Aliamphritea ceti: one gene and its partners. The main gene of each other region encodes a partner of the protein of the gene in region 2 in a complex. Links are inferred from orthologs where the notes say so. Each region holds a gene or a part of one and is shown on either strand. Other genes may lie near its edges.

Region 1 (4,686 bases), 1.8 Mb from region 2 along the record:
TTGAGTTTTTTCCGGACGTTGAACCTGAGCTAGTCTTGCTGAACCTGCATGCCCGTGGTGATCTGTCAGTTAAAGAAAAAGATACTCTGCTGCAGGAGGTCGAAGCCAGGGTTATTGATGTGCCCGGTTATAAATCTATTTATGCCCGCAGCTTCAATCAGCCTTCTAACGATGTCGCGGAAGATGTTATCGGTATCATTCAGTTCCAGTTGGAAGACTGGGATAAACGTCCTAAAGCGGCAGATATTCTGGCTGATATGGAAGCCCGTACAGCAGACTTACCTGGTGTAATCATTGAAACCCGTAAAGGCGAAAGCGGGCCAAATTCCGGTAAGCCGGTTAAATTGCTGGTCAGCGGTTACGACAGCGATGTGATTTATCAGGCAGTGGCTGATATTCGTCAGATGATGGAAGACATAGGTGGCTTTACGGCGGTTGAAGATGACCGGCCAATGCCGGGCATTGAATGGCGTATTGAAGTAAACCGTGAAGAGGCAGGTCGCTACGGTGCCAGTATTGCCTTAGTAGGACAGGCGGTCCGTCTGATTACCAACGGTATTAAAGTAACCGATTACCGGCCAGAAACCTCTGATGACGAAGTGGACATTATGATTCGCTTCCCGGAAGAGAAACGTAATCTGGATCAGCTGATGCAAATGCAGCTGAGTACCGATTTTGGCATGGTGCCTTTGTCCAACTTCGTGACGCTTAAGCCTGCGCCGAAGACCGGTTCTCTGAAGCGGGTAGATAGTCGCAGAGTAGTTACTGTTCAGGCTGACGCTGCTGAAGGTAAGTTAGTAAATGATCTGGTTGTGGCTATGCAGGAGCGTTTAGCGAAGCATGATTTCGATCCACAGATCCGCCTGACCTTCAAAGGCGAGGATGAGCAACAGAAGGAAACCGGTGAGTTCCTGGTAAGTGCCTTCAGTACAGCATTATTCCTGATGGCTCTGATTCTGGTAACCCAGTTTAACAGCCTGTATCAGGCTGGACTGGTGTTGTCGGCCATTGTTTTTTCCACAGCAGGTGTTTTGATAGGACTGATGGTTACGGGGCAGCCATTTGGCATTGTGATGGTCGGCGTGGGAATAATTGCGCTTGCCGGTATCGTTGTGAATAACAATATCGTCTTAATTGACTGTTATAACGATCTGCGTCGGCATGGCTATTCGCCTTATGATGCAGCGTTGCATACCGGCAGCTTGCGTTTGCGCCCGGTTATTCTGACTGCGGTAACCACTGTGCTGGGGCTAATGCCAATGGTGCTGGCAATGAATATAGACCTGATCAACCGGGAGATCAGTTTCGGTGCTCCCTCTACTCAGTGGTGGACGCAGCTTTCCAGTGCTATTGCTGGGGGCTTGTCGTTTGCAACTGTGCTGACACTGTTTTTGACACCTTGTTTGTTGGTGTTGGGAGACAGAAAGCTGTTTCGCCGTAAGGCTAAAGCAGAAACAAATGATCAGACACCTGACGTTGTGGAATCACCTGCAGCCTGATGCATTTAAGGTTATACACAGAAACATAGCTATAACTCTGTGTATAACCTTTTTATAACTCTTCTCACCGGCCATTCTGCGCCTGTTTAATACTTAAGGTTAATTTTCAAACAGTCTTTTAACTGATTGTTTTCATGCTTTAAATATTGCTGGAAAATGAACAGGAGAAGTGTGTACTAAGTGTGTTTTTAATCGAGTTAATTGTAATTAGGGAAGCTTTGTTTGCCTGTGGGGCTGAAGAGAATTTACTGGATCTCTGCGAGGCCCAGTTCGATACCGCTGAGGCGTAATACAATGCTGTTCAGCGTCAGCCAGGCATCGCCGGGGGCACCTTTGATCTGCTGATCAACGATCATGCACTGACTTAGCATTTGTTGAAGAATGCGTGGTGCTATACGTCGCGCTGCAGCCTGGATCAGCCCTTTGCGCTTACCCCAGATACGTTCTTTCTGACAGATTGCTTCGTATTGCTGTCCCTGTGACAGGCCTTGCTGGACGGTCAGAAGAGTACGAACTTCCCGGCTGATGGCCCAGAGGGCTACCGGTGCTTCTGTACCTTCCTGGCGTAACACCTGAATAATCTTATTGCAGCGGGCAGTTTGTTGCTGCAAAGCTGCATCAACCAGACCGTAGATGTCATAGCGGGAGCTGTCGGAGACACTGTCGATAACCTGTTCGGCATCGAGGGTTTGTCCGGGGTAGAGCAGGTTGAGTTTATCCAGTTCCTGCTTAGCCGCGAGCAAGTTACCTTCAACCCGTTCGCAGAGTAGCTGTACGGCGTCCCGCTCCAGATTCAGGCCAATCTGTTTGGCGCGGTTATTTAACCAGCCGGGCAGTTGTTGGGCTTCAACTGGCCAGATCTGAACAATCATGCCGGTTTTATCAATGGCTTTAAACCAGGCGCTTTTTTGTGCCGCACCGTCCAGTTTATCGGCAATAATCAGCAACACGTTGTCCGGTGCCGGGTTGCCAAGATATTCACGGAGAATTTCACTGGCCTGTTTGTTTGGCTTGCTGCCACCTAAGCGCAGTTCGATGATTTTACGTTCAGCGAAAAGGGATAGTGCATTTGCACATTCCAGAAGATAGGTCCATTTGAAGCTGGCATCAGCGTGCAGGGTTTCTCGCTCGGTGAAACCCTGATCAACCAGATACTTACGAAGCAGATCGCAACTTTCCTCAATCAGCAGGGGCTCGTCACCGGTTACCAGATATACAGGTAATGGCGTGCCTTTGAGTTGATTGGCAAGTTGTTCCGGCTTAGCCTTCATGAAATGTTACTGAGCCGGTTTAATAGCGCTGTATATCCGCACGATCTGGCTGGCCAGACGTTCAGACATTTCGGTGCGTAACTGTGATTCTTCAGTATCGCTGGCCGTTAGCTGGTTCGGATTGTAATCGTACGTCCGTTCCAGTTTCAGAGTCTGAGGCGCCAGGACAATCTCGTTATCACGATCAAGAATTTCGAAAGTAATGGTGGTACGCAGTTCATATTCATCAATACCATTGCTGGAACTGATAGTTGATGTACGGCGTTCCTGACGTTCTTCTAACAGGTTAATCTGGTAATTAGCATTAATATTGCCAACCAGCTTTACGCCGTTTGCCTGCAGGTTACGCTCCAGAGGCCGGAACACCGAGAAACTGCTTTGCCCGGTCTTGTTGATAACCGCCAGTTTAAGGGAGTCATCCAGACTGATGATCCCTTTAAGCTGGAAACCACAGGCACTCATAAAGAGTGCCAGAACGGTAATCGCAAAAAACTTATATAGCGAAAAAGTCCGCGCGGTCTGGTTGGTCATGCTTAATTCCTTTTTGGGTCGGTTTAACCAACAACAATGTTTACCAGTTTGTTTGGTACGACAATCTGTTTACGGATAGTTTTGTCTGCCATATGCTTCTGTACAGACTCATCCGCAAGTGCGGTATGCAGGACAATACTTTCGTCAGCGTCAGCCGGAACCTGGATCTTGGCGCGTACCTTACCGTTTACCTGAACAACCATCTGAATGCTGCTGCGAACCATTGCTGCTTCATCGAACTCAGGCCAGGGGGAATCCAGCAGGCTTTCTGCATAGCCAAGCTTGTTCCACAACTCATGAGTGATGTGTGGTGTAATTGGTGATAACAGTTTGACTGCTGCTGAAAGAGCTTCACGGCTTACTGCCCGGCCCTGGTCGCTGGCATCAACAAATTTGCTGATAGCGTTACACAGTTCCATTACACCGGCGATTGCAGTATTGAAGGTCTGACGACGTTCGATATCATCGCTGACTTTCTTAATGGTCTCATGGGTTTTCAGGCGCAGCGCTTTCTGTTCTTCGTTCAGTGCTGAAGTATCTAAAGCAACGGCTTCACCTGGCGTTTGCAAGTGATCAAAGACCAGCTTCCACAGACGGCGCATGAAACGATGCGCTCCCTCAACGCCAGAGTCAGACCATTCCAGAGACTGTTCCGGTGGCGCAGCAAACATCATGAACAGACGTACAGTGTCGGCACCGTACTTATCGATCATCATTTGCGGATCGATACCGTTGTTCTTGGATTTAGACATTTTGCCCATACCTGCAGATTCAACCGGTAAACCGTCAGTTGTATGCAGTGCCTGAGTAATACGGCCTTTGTCATCACGCTCAACGCTAACGTCTTGCGGAGAAATCCAGTCTTTTGCACCTTTTTCGTCTTCACGGAAGTAGGTTTCTGCCAGAACCATACCCTGACACAGCAGGCGTTCGAATGGCTCGTCGGTGTTTACCAGGCCTTCATCACGCATCAGTTTATGGAAGAAGCGTGAGTACAGCAGGTGCAAAATTGCGTGCTCGATACCACCGATATACTGATTAACCGGCAGCCAGTAGTTGGCTTGCTCCGGATTCAGCATGGTTTCGGCGTTACGACAGGCGTAGCGCGCGTAATACCAGGAAGATTCCATGAAGGTATCAAAAGTATCGGTTTCACGCTCAGCAGTTCCGCCACATTTAGGGCAGGTAGTCTGAATGAAACTGTCCATCTTTTTGATCGGAGAGCCAACGCCATCGAATTCAACGTCAGTTGGTAATACAACCGGTAGCTGGTCTTCTGGTACTGGCACCGCGCCACAGCTTTTACAGTTAACAACCGGAATAGGTGTGCCCCAGTAACGCTGACGGGATACACCCCAGTCACGCAGGCGGTAATTGATGGTGAC
Region 2 (3,673 bases):
TGCTAAAGGGGATGGTAGTCATCAGTTTTCAGCAACGTTAAAGCAGCATAATAAAGCCGTTCGCGAATATCAGCTTAAACGTAAAGCTGCATACCGTTCATCGCCGGAATAAGTAAGGATATATATGAGTAATCCTCAGGGTTGTTTCATTACACTGGAAGGAACTGAAGGTGTTGGCAAATCGACCAATCTGGCGTTTATCGAGTCGTTACTGGCTGATGCTGGTGTTAGTTATGCGCTGACCCGGGAGCCTGGTGGTACACCTTTGGCTGAAGAGCTTCGTGAAATGCTCCTGGCACCACGGGAAGAAACGGTTGCCGATGATGCTGAGTTGCTCATGGTGTTTGCTGCCCGTGCCCAGCATTTGCAGGCAGTCATTAAGCCCGCATTGCAGGCGGGTCAATGGGTGCTATGTGATCGCTTTACAGATGCCACCTTTGCGTATCAGGGTGGTGGTCGCGGCCTTGATCAGTCCCTGATTCTGGATTTAGAACAAAGGGTGCAGAAAGGTTTACAGCCGGACCTGACCCTGTTGCTGGATGTGCCTGTTGAAATCGGCCTGGCGCGCGCTGCAAAGCGTGGTGCGTTAGATCGCTTTGAGCAGGAGCAGATTGGTTTTTTCGAGCGGGTGCGTGCAGCTTATCTGCAGCGGGCCAAAAACCAGCCTGAACGGTTTGCTGTTATTGATGCATCGGTCACGCTGGTCGAAGTGCAAGAGCAGATTGCAAAGGTAATGGCAGGCTTTCTTAAACGGCACCTTTCGGCTTAACAGAATGTTTCACAGGAATTCGAGATGAGTGACGAGCTCTGGCAAGATCATCCGGTGGTATTACCCTGGCTTAAAGAGCGCTGGCAGTATTTGTGTGATCTTAAGCGTCAGGGGCGCTTGCCTCATGCCTTAATGATTAATGGTCCGAAAGGGATTGGCAAGGCTTGCTTCGCACTGGCGACGGCTAATTATCTGCTATGTAAGTCGCCTAAAGATGATGCTGCCTGTGGGCACTGTCGCAGTTGTGAGCTGGCTCAGAGTAGTGGTCATCCTGACTTATATCATTTGCAGCCTGATGAGCCGGGTAAGCCAATTAAGGTCGATCAGGTTCGTGAGCTTACAGAGTTTATTTATTCAACTGCGCAACAGGGCGGTTATCGGGTAGTTATTATTGACCCTGCTGAGAGCATGAACGTTAATGCAGCCAATGCATTGCTTAAAATGCTTGAAGAGCCTGGTAAAGATACGGTTTTATTATTGATTACCCATCGTTCTGGTCAGGTTATGCCAACGATTAAAAGTCGTTGTCAGCGAGTTGACTGTGTGGCGCCGGATGGGGAGATGGCGACGCAGTGGCTGGCAACACAGCTAACCATGGACAGCCAGGATGCTGAGCAGTTATTACGTATTGCTCATAACTCTCCTTTACAGGCGTTGGCTTATAAGCAGCAGGACTATCTGGGTTTACGCAGTAAGGTACTGGCAGGGCTGGCGGATATTCTTAAAAACCGTCGCAGTGCACTGGACGTTGCGCAGACGCTTCATAAGGAAGATCTGGATCTGATTCTGGGTTGGCTGTATGGTCTGGTGAATGATATTGCCCGTCTGGCTGCAGGTCAGGAAGATACTGAATTGCTACGTCATAAAGATGTCCAGAATATGCTGCTGGCGGTTTCCCGTCGGGCTGATCCTCAGCGTTTATTTGCATTCGCAGATGAGATTCACGAAGCACGAAAACTTGTTATGTTCAGATTGAATCCTAATAAGCAGCTGTTACTGGAGAAATTACTTCATGGCTGGCAGGGACTGCGTTGATCTTTAATATTAGTAATCAATGCAGTAAGCTGTGATTACGATGACTGAGTGTGAATTTTTAGCACCAGTCTGGGTTGCAACCGGATAAGACTTAAGTTCAGGGAGGCTTCGGCCAGATGTCAGTAATTCCTCGTATGAGCCATGGCATATTGTCATTAGGTATTAACACCAAAGAGGATTTGTATAAGGCTTTTATGCCATTCATTCAGAATGGTGGGTTGTTTATTCCAACGCCGCGCACCTATCAGCTGGGCGAAGAAGTTTTTATGCTGCTGTCCCTGATGGAAGAAGATGACAAGATCCCTGTAACAGGAAAAGTTGTCTGGGTTACTCCGCGGGCAGCGCAGGGTGGACGGATTCCTGGTATTGGTATTCAACTTTCCCAGGAAGATGCAACTCTTGTACGAAAGATCGAAACTTATCTTACCGGTGCGCTGAATTCCGGTCGACGTACTGATACTATGTAATCTGCTTTCGCACAGTGCTCAGGCTGTGCGCCTGTTTCCCTAAAGCAGTATTCACTGCTTACTTTTAGTGGCTTTTCCCTTACAATGCCGGCAATTTTACTGTGTTGTGATCAGGTCCGATGTTTGTAGATTCCCATTGCCATTTAGATAAGCTGGATTACGCCTCTGGCGATACGCTCTCCCGTGTTCTTACGACTGCTGCTGAGCGTCAGGTCAGTAAAATGTTGTGCGTTTGTGTTGATATGCAAAACTTTGCACCTATGTATCATCTGATTGCCGATCTGGATCAGGTATACGCATCGGTCGGTGTGCACCCTCTGAATACTTTTGAGGCCCCGGTAACTGTGGAAGCATTGCTGGAACAGGCAGCGTTACCAAAAATTGTTGCACTGGGCGAGACCGGGCTGGATTACTTTTATCAGCAGGATACTGTTGATATTCAGCAGCAGAGTTTTATCAATCATCTCGAGGCTGCAAAGCTGACTAAACTGCCGGTCATCGTGCATACCCGTGATGCACGCCAGGATACGCTGGATATTCTCAAGCATCATGCAGACTTCGAAGTGGGTGGCGTTTTACATTGCTTTACTGAAAGTTGGGATATGGGTCGTCAGGCTCTGGATATGAACTATCTGTTGTCATTCTCTGGCATTGTTACATTTAAAAATGCTGCTGAGTTACGCGAAGTTGTTAAGCAGACACCGCTGGATAAAATGTTGATTGAAACGGATTCACCTTATCTGGCACCAGTGCCTTTTCGTGGCAAGCAAAACGAGCCGGGTTATGTGGCAGAAGTTGCACAGTGTATTGCAGACATCAAAGGCCTGCGGGTCGAGGATGTGGCACGTATTACAACAGAAAACTTTTACCGGTTGTTCAATCGGGCAGCTGACTGATCATCAGATATTGGTCAGCTTTGCTGATTCTGTAATCTCTATGGCTGTGAGCTGATATGTTGTTGCAGTATGTGTTGCATGGCCTTGCCAGCGTTGCTGAGGGCCTGATCTTTTGACCAGGCCAGCAGGCACTGTCGTTGTAAGCCGGGTTGTTGTACACCAGGTTGCTTGATTGCCAGGCTGCGAATGTCTTCCGGTAAGTTCACACCCTCTGGCATGACGGTGTATCCCAGGCCACGCCTTACCAATTCGATTTGAATCTGCATTGATTCCGCCTCTATTACCGTATTCAGGTTCAGGTTATGACGAAATGCTTCACGCTCCAGCATAGCGCGCAATCCATGCGGTCGGTTCGGTAGTATCTGCGGCAGGCTGAGCGCTGTTTTAAGTGTAATATCTGGCTTCAGTACGGCTGGATATTGCTGATTAATTGCCATACCAGTGGCTGGCGTGATCAGCTGCATAGATTCTTCCCACAGTAACTCGGTGTGCAGGTTTGCGCTTAA
Region 3 (4,641 bases), 1.4 Mb from region 2 along the record:
TGACAACAGCTTGCCAACTCTTCATCAGATCTAACCCAAACAGGCTCTTTCGCAGCATTTTCTAAGGCGAGATGATCGTAAGGTGCTGAACTTCCAGCATTCATATAAATTTCCTGCACAAGACTTATCAGAGAAGAGAACGGCGACCAGCCAGCGCATGCGCCAGTGTTCCACCATCAACGAACTCAAGTTCACCCCCCACAGGAACACCGTGAGCAATGCGAGTTACTTTAATCCCCATATCTTTTACCTGCTCAGCTATATAGTGAGCAGTCGCTTCGCCTTCAACCGTTGGATTTGTTGCCAGAATAATTTCTTCTATTTCGGCGCCATCGATTTGCTGAAGCAGAACATCCAGCCCAAGATCCTGCGGGCCTATACCGTCAATCGGAGACAAATGCCCCATCAATACAAAGTACAGGCCGTTAAAGCCACCAGTCTGCTCAACCGCTAGTACGTCTACCGGAGTTTCAAGTACGCAAAGCTTTGAACTATCGCGACGGGAATCATCACAAATTTCACAGAGCTCGTTCTCAGACAAGGTGCGGCAACGGCTACAGCGGCCAACATTCTCGATTGCCAGCTGTAAAGTCTCTGACAACCTGACACCGCCTTCACGGTCACGCTCAAGCATATGAAATGCCATACGCTGAGCCGTTTTAGGCCCGACACCGGGTAAACAGCGAAAAGCTTCAACCAGTGACTGAATTAACGGACTGAATGACATAATCGCCCCTTAGAACGGCATATTAAAACCTGGCGGCATACCCATGCCACCGGTCACCTTAGACATCCGTTCCTGGCTGGCAGACTCAACTTTACGCACAGCATCATTTACCGCTGCTGCGATAAGGTCTTCCAGTATTTCTTTATCTTCTTCCATCAGGCTGTCATCAATATCAACGCGCTTCACGTCGTGACGACCGTTCATGACGATTTTCACCATACCGGCGCCGGACTCGCCATTAACTTCAGCTTTAGCTACTTCTTCCTGAGCTTTTTGCAGCTCTTCCTGCATTTTCTGGGCCTGTTTCATCAGATTGCCCATACCACCTTTCATCATCTTTAACCTCGATATCTAATACCTGTAACCCACACTATCAGTGCCGGTTAAGTGAAATTTTTTTATCTGCAAACTAATGCAGTGTCACCGGCGCATCAATTGGCTCAACGGATGAAATATCGATTCGCCCGTTAAAACGCTGGATTATCGCCTGAACTGTAGCATCCGTCTCAATCGCTGCAACGGCCTGAACCAAACGCTCTGACTTTTTCCGCGAACGATACAGACTCGGTGTTTCCCGACTAAAAATACCTAACTCAAATTCTACCTGAAGCGACTCTTTAAAATAATCGCTCAGCGCCGCAGATATACGGTCAGTATGGACCTCATTGAGAATATTTTTCTGCTCATCCGCATAGTGGAATCTGAATACTCCGTCACTGACAGTTTCCAGCGAGGTGTTCGCGGCAATCATATAGGTCATCCCGGATAGGCCAAGCACATCCACCAGCAACACCCACTGCGATACATCCAGCTCAGATAATTGCGGTGAAACAGTTTCAGCCGTCGGTTCAGTTATATAGTCTGTCGCCATATTTGAAGGCGGCATATTAACCGCAGGCACTGCAGCGATTTCTGGCTCATACGCCCTCTGCGCCATCGGTGCCGATGGCTGACTAAACCCTTCAGACTTTTTTGACGGTTCAGACGCCTCCTGCGACGCACCTGAAAAGTATGATTCATCATATGCTGGCGGTTCTTCCCATGGAGGAACATCATGCGCGGGGATTTTCTGCGCCGGAGCCGCCTGAACGACCGGTATTTCAGCTACCGGCTGAGCACTTACCTCAACAGCAGGCTGCACACTTTCCTGGGCGCTCACAGCCACTACCGCGTCAGCTACAGGCGTGGAATTTTGAATAACCGCCGCTACAGGCTCAGCCACAGCCGACTCAGCAACTTGAGGCACATCCTGTGGATGTCCATTCTGAGCAACCCCATCAGAAATAGCTTCAGTTTGTTCTACTTCGGCTGTTGCAACCTCAGCTCGCCCGGCATCAGCAACAACTGGCACAGATACAGGCTGCGCAACTGACTCAACGGCAGGCGATGTATTCGAATTGTTATCAGGGCTGGTATCAGAACTTACCTGAGAGCTTACTAAGGGAGCTTCTTCAGAACTGGCAACTGCATCAGAAGCAGGTGCAAGGTTAGCCGTTCCTGAGCCTGACTGAGCAGCAGAGTCAGCGGCTAAAGCTTTAGGCTTATCGCCACTGCGGGGCGGAGCTGATGCCGGACGGAATGCCAGCATACGCAATAAGACCATTTCCAGACCTTCACGTGCATCCGGAACATAAGGCAGATCCTTTCTGCCTAACAGTGCTACCTGATAATACAGCTGTACATCTTCAGCGGTCAGTTGCTGCGCAAGCTCAAGTACCTGCTGACGGTCACCCATGCCATTATCGACAGCATCAGGCATCACCTGCCCAAGTGCAACCCGATGTAGCAAGCTAATCAGGTCACCTAAAACAGTATTATAATCCGGCGAGAACTGCGCAAGATCACTCACAGTTGCCAACATTTCCTTGGCATCCTGAGCCACCAGGCTATCCAGCAAGCGATAAACCAAACGCTGATCAATCGTTCCCAGCATAGACCGGGCATCAGCTTCATTGATCTCGCCAGCACCAAAAGCAATGGCCTGATCAGTAAGACTCATAGCGTCCCGCATTGAACCATCAGCCGAACGGGCTAACAGCCATAATGCAGGCTCTTCAAATTTAATCGACTCTTGCGTTAAAACATGACGCAAATGATCCACAATTCGCTCAGGAATCATGTTCTTCAAATTAAACTGAAGACAACGGGACAGAATCGTCACCGGCAGTTTTTGCGGATCAGTCGTTGCTAACAGAAATTTAACATGCGGAGGTGGCTCTTCCAGCGTTTTCAGCAACGCGTTGAAAGAGTGAGTCGAAAGCATGTGCACCTCATCAATCAGGTACACTTTATAGCGGCCATGTGTTGGCGCGTACTGAACGTTTTCCAGCAGTTCCCGGGTATCTTCAACTTTAGTTCGGGACGCCGCATCGACCTCAATTAAGTCAACAAAACGGCCTTCACTGATTTCCCGGCAAGGCGCACATTCACCACACGGGGTAGAAGACACACCCTCAGCGCAGTTAAGCGACTTAGCAAACAAACGCGCTATCGATGTTTTACCCACACCCCGTGTTCCGGTGAACAAGTAAGCATGATGCAAACGATCATCATCGAGGGCATTAACCAGTGCTTTGAGCACATGCTCCTGGCCAACCATCTCCTGAAATGTTGCAGGGCGCCATTTTCGCGCCAGAACCTGATAACTCATGATGTGATGATTCTTATCCGGAAAGCCAGTTAAGGCTTAAATTAAGGCAGTACAAATAAATAAGCTGACATGCTAACGATTACCGTCCAACAGTGCCAGCTTAAGCCTTGGAATAATCCGCAATATTTTATCTTGCACGATGAAGAACAGGCAACGACAGCTTATCGACTGTTCACAAAGCAATCCTTCCTGGCACGATGTAATAGCAAACAACCTATTACTTAATACTGCTAGCGCACAATCAAGCTATGAACATTCCAGCTTTTCAATCTCGTCACTAACACTTGTATCTACGCCGCTTAACTGAATCACCTCAACCCGGTCACGGCCGTTTTGCTTAGCTATATATAACGCTTCGTCTGCCAGCTTCACAACCTCGTCCATCGAGCTGGCATGACCAGGATAAACAGCAATACCAATAGATGTTGTCACCTTGCCCAGTGACAACTGATTCATTGTCAGTTCCTGCTTACTTATCCCTTTAATGATACGTGTCGCGACTTTTAACGCCTGAGTTTCGTTCGTCGACGGACAGACAATACAGAACTCCTCACCGCCGTAACGACACGCAATATCCTCATTACGGGACGACTCTTTGAGTATTTGCGAGAAAGCTTTAAGCACATGATCACCCGCATCATGCCCAAAGTTATCATTAAAGCGTTTAAAGTGATCAAGATCGACCATCAGAACCGCGATTTCAGTGTTAGTACGTTCTACCCTACTGTGTGCCTGATCCAGCGCTTCAAGCATGTAGCGCCGGTTATACAAGCCCGTCAGAGGATCCCGGATCGCCTGCTCACGCAACGTATCCCGTAACTGGATGTTAGCAAGTGTCAGACCAGCCTGCTCCGCGATAGAATTCATGAGCCCCTGACTTTGGTCAAAACCCTCTCCATCAGGAAGCACAAAATGTAAAATACCTACAGTTTCACCTTGCGCTATCAAAGGAAGGCACAACGTCTGATTCCCCTCAAGAGACTCAGCCCAGTGCTGACAGTAAGTTTGAATACCATGTTCCAAAGCCAGATGCTGATGACCTTTACGAAGCGACCAGCACTCGCTGGGCGCAAATCTCTCAGCACCGGGCCACTCACCGCCCCAGCTTGTAATAGCATCTAACCGGTTACGGGACGCCTTAATAATAGAGATACTACCCGCACAGCCGGGAATCAAACGGGGAATAACATTTTTCATAACTTCGCCAGCCTCAGCCAACGTAGAACATGCATTTAACAAGGCACCAAACGTTTGCAGTATCGAA

The links. Proteins that work in one complex are often made in the same cells at the same time.
Region 1: the proteins of OCU49_RS13085 (region 2) and holA are in contact, whole or in part, in a cryo-EM structure (PDB 8GIZ), measured with the Escherichia coli proteins. The link is inferred for Aliamphritea ceti from one-to-one orthologs.
Region 3: the proteins of OCU49_RS13085 (region 2) and dnaX are in contact, whole or in part, in a cryo-EM structure (PDB 8GIZ), measured with the Escherichia coli proteins. The link is inferred for Aliamphritea ceti from one-to-one orthologs.

The regions. Positions count from the first base shown.
Region 1 is NZ_AP025282.1:1,088,459-1,093,144, forward strand. Bases 758-3,751 are described here. They hold holA (DNA polymerase III subunit delta), read right to left. Parts: upstream 2,771-3,751; coding sequence 1,745-2,770; downstream 758-1,744. Other genes in these bases: OCU49_RS04955 (efflux RND transporter permease subunit), read left to right, coding at 758-1,499; OCU49_RS04965 (LPS-assembly lipoprotein LptE), read right to left, coding at 2,777-3,301; leuS (leucine--tRNA ligase), read right to left, coding at 3,325-3,751. In the rest of the region: more of OCU49_RS04955, read left to right, coding at 1-757; more of leuS, read right to left, coding at 3,752-4,686. UniProt on the Escherichia coli protein: Part of the beta sliding clamp loading complex, which hydrolyzes ATP to load the beta clamp onto primed DNA to form the DNA replication pre-initiation complex.
Region 2 is NZ_AP025282.1:2,842,652-2,846,324, reverse strand. The notes cover bases 1-2,798. They hold OCU49_RS13085 (DNA polymerase III subunit delta'), read left to right. Parts: upstream 1-793; coding sequence 794-1,804; downstream 1,805-2,798. Other genes in these bases: OCU49_RS13075 (TatD family hydrolase), read left to right, coding at 2,391-2,798; OCU49_RS13080 (PilZ domain-containing protein), read left to right, coding at 1,921-2,271; tmk (dTMP kinase), read left to right, coding at 125-769; mltG (endolytic transglycosylase MltG), read left to right, coding at 1-112. Also shown: more of OCU49_RS13075, read left to right, coding at 2,799-3,167; OCU49_RS13070 (LysR family transcriptional regulator), read right to left, coding at 3,206-3,673. UniProt on the Escherichia coli protein: Part of the beta sliding clamp loading complex, which hydrolyzes ATP to load the beta clamp onto primed DNA to form the DNA replication pre-initiation complex.
Region 3 is NZ_AP025282.1:1,466,673-1,471,313, reverse strand. The notes cover bases 758-3,706. They hold dnaX (DNA polymerase III subunit gamma/tau), read right to left. Parts: upstream 3,378-3,706; coding sequence 1,137-3,377; downstream 758-1,136. Other genes in these bases: OCU49_RS06745 (sensor domain-containing diguanylate cyclase), read right to left, coding at 3,624-3,706; OCU49_RS06755 (YbaB/EbfC family nucleoid-associated protein), read right to left, coding at 758-1,063. Outside these bases: rnd (ribonuclease D), read right to left, coding at 1-104; recombination mediator RecR, read right to left, coding at 128-727; more of OCU49_RS06755, read right to left, coding at 737-757; more of OCU49_RS06745, read right to left, coding at 3,707-4,641. UniProt on the Escherichia coli protein: Part of the beta sliding clamp loading complex, which hydrolyzes ATP to load the beta clamp onto primed DNA to form the DNA replication pre-initiation complex.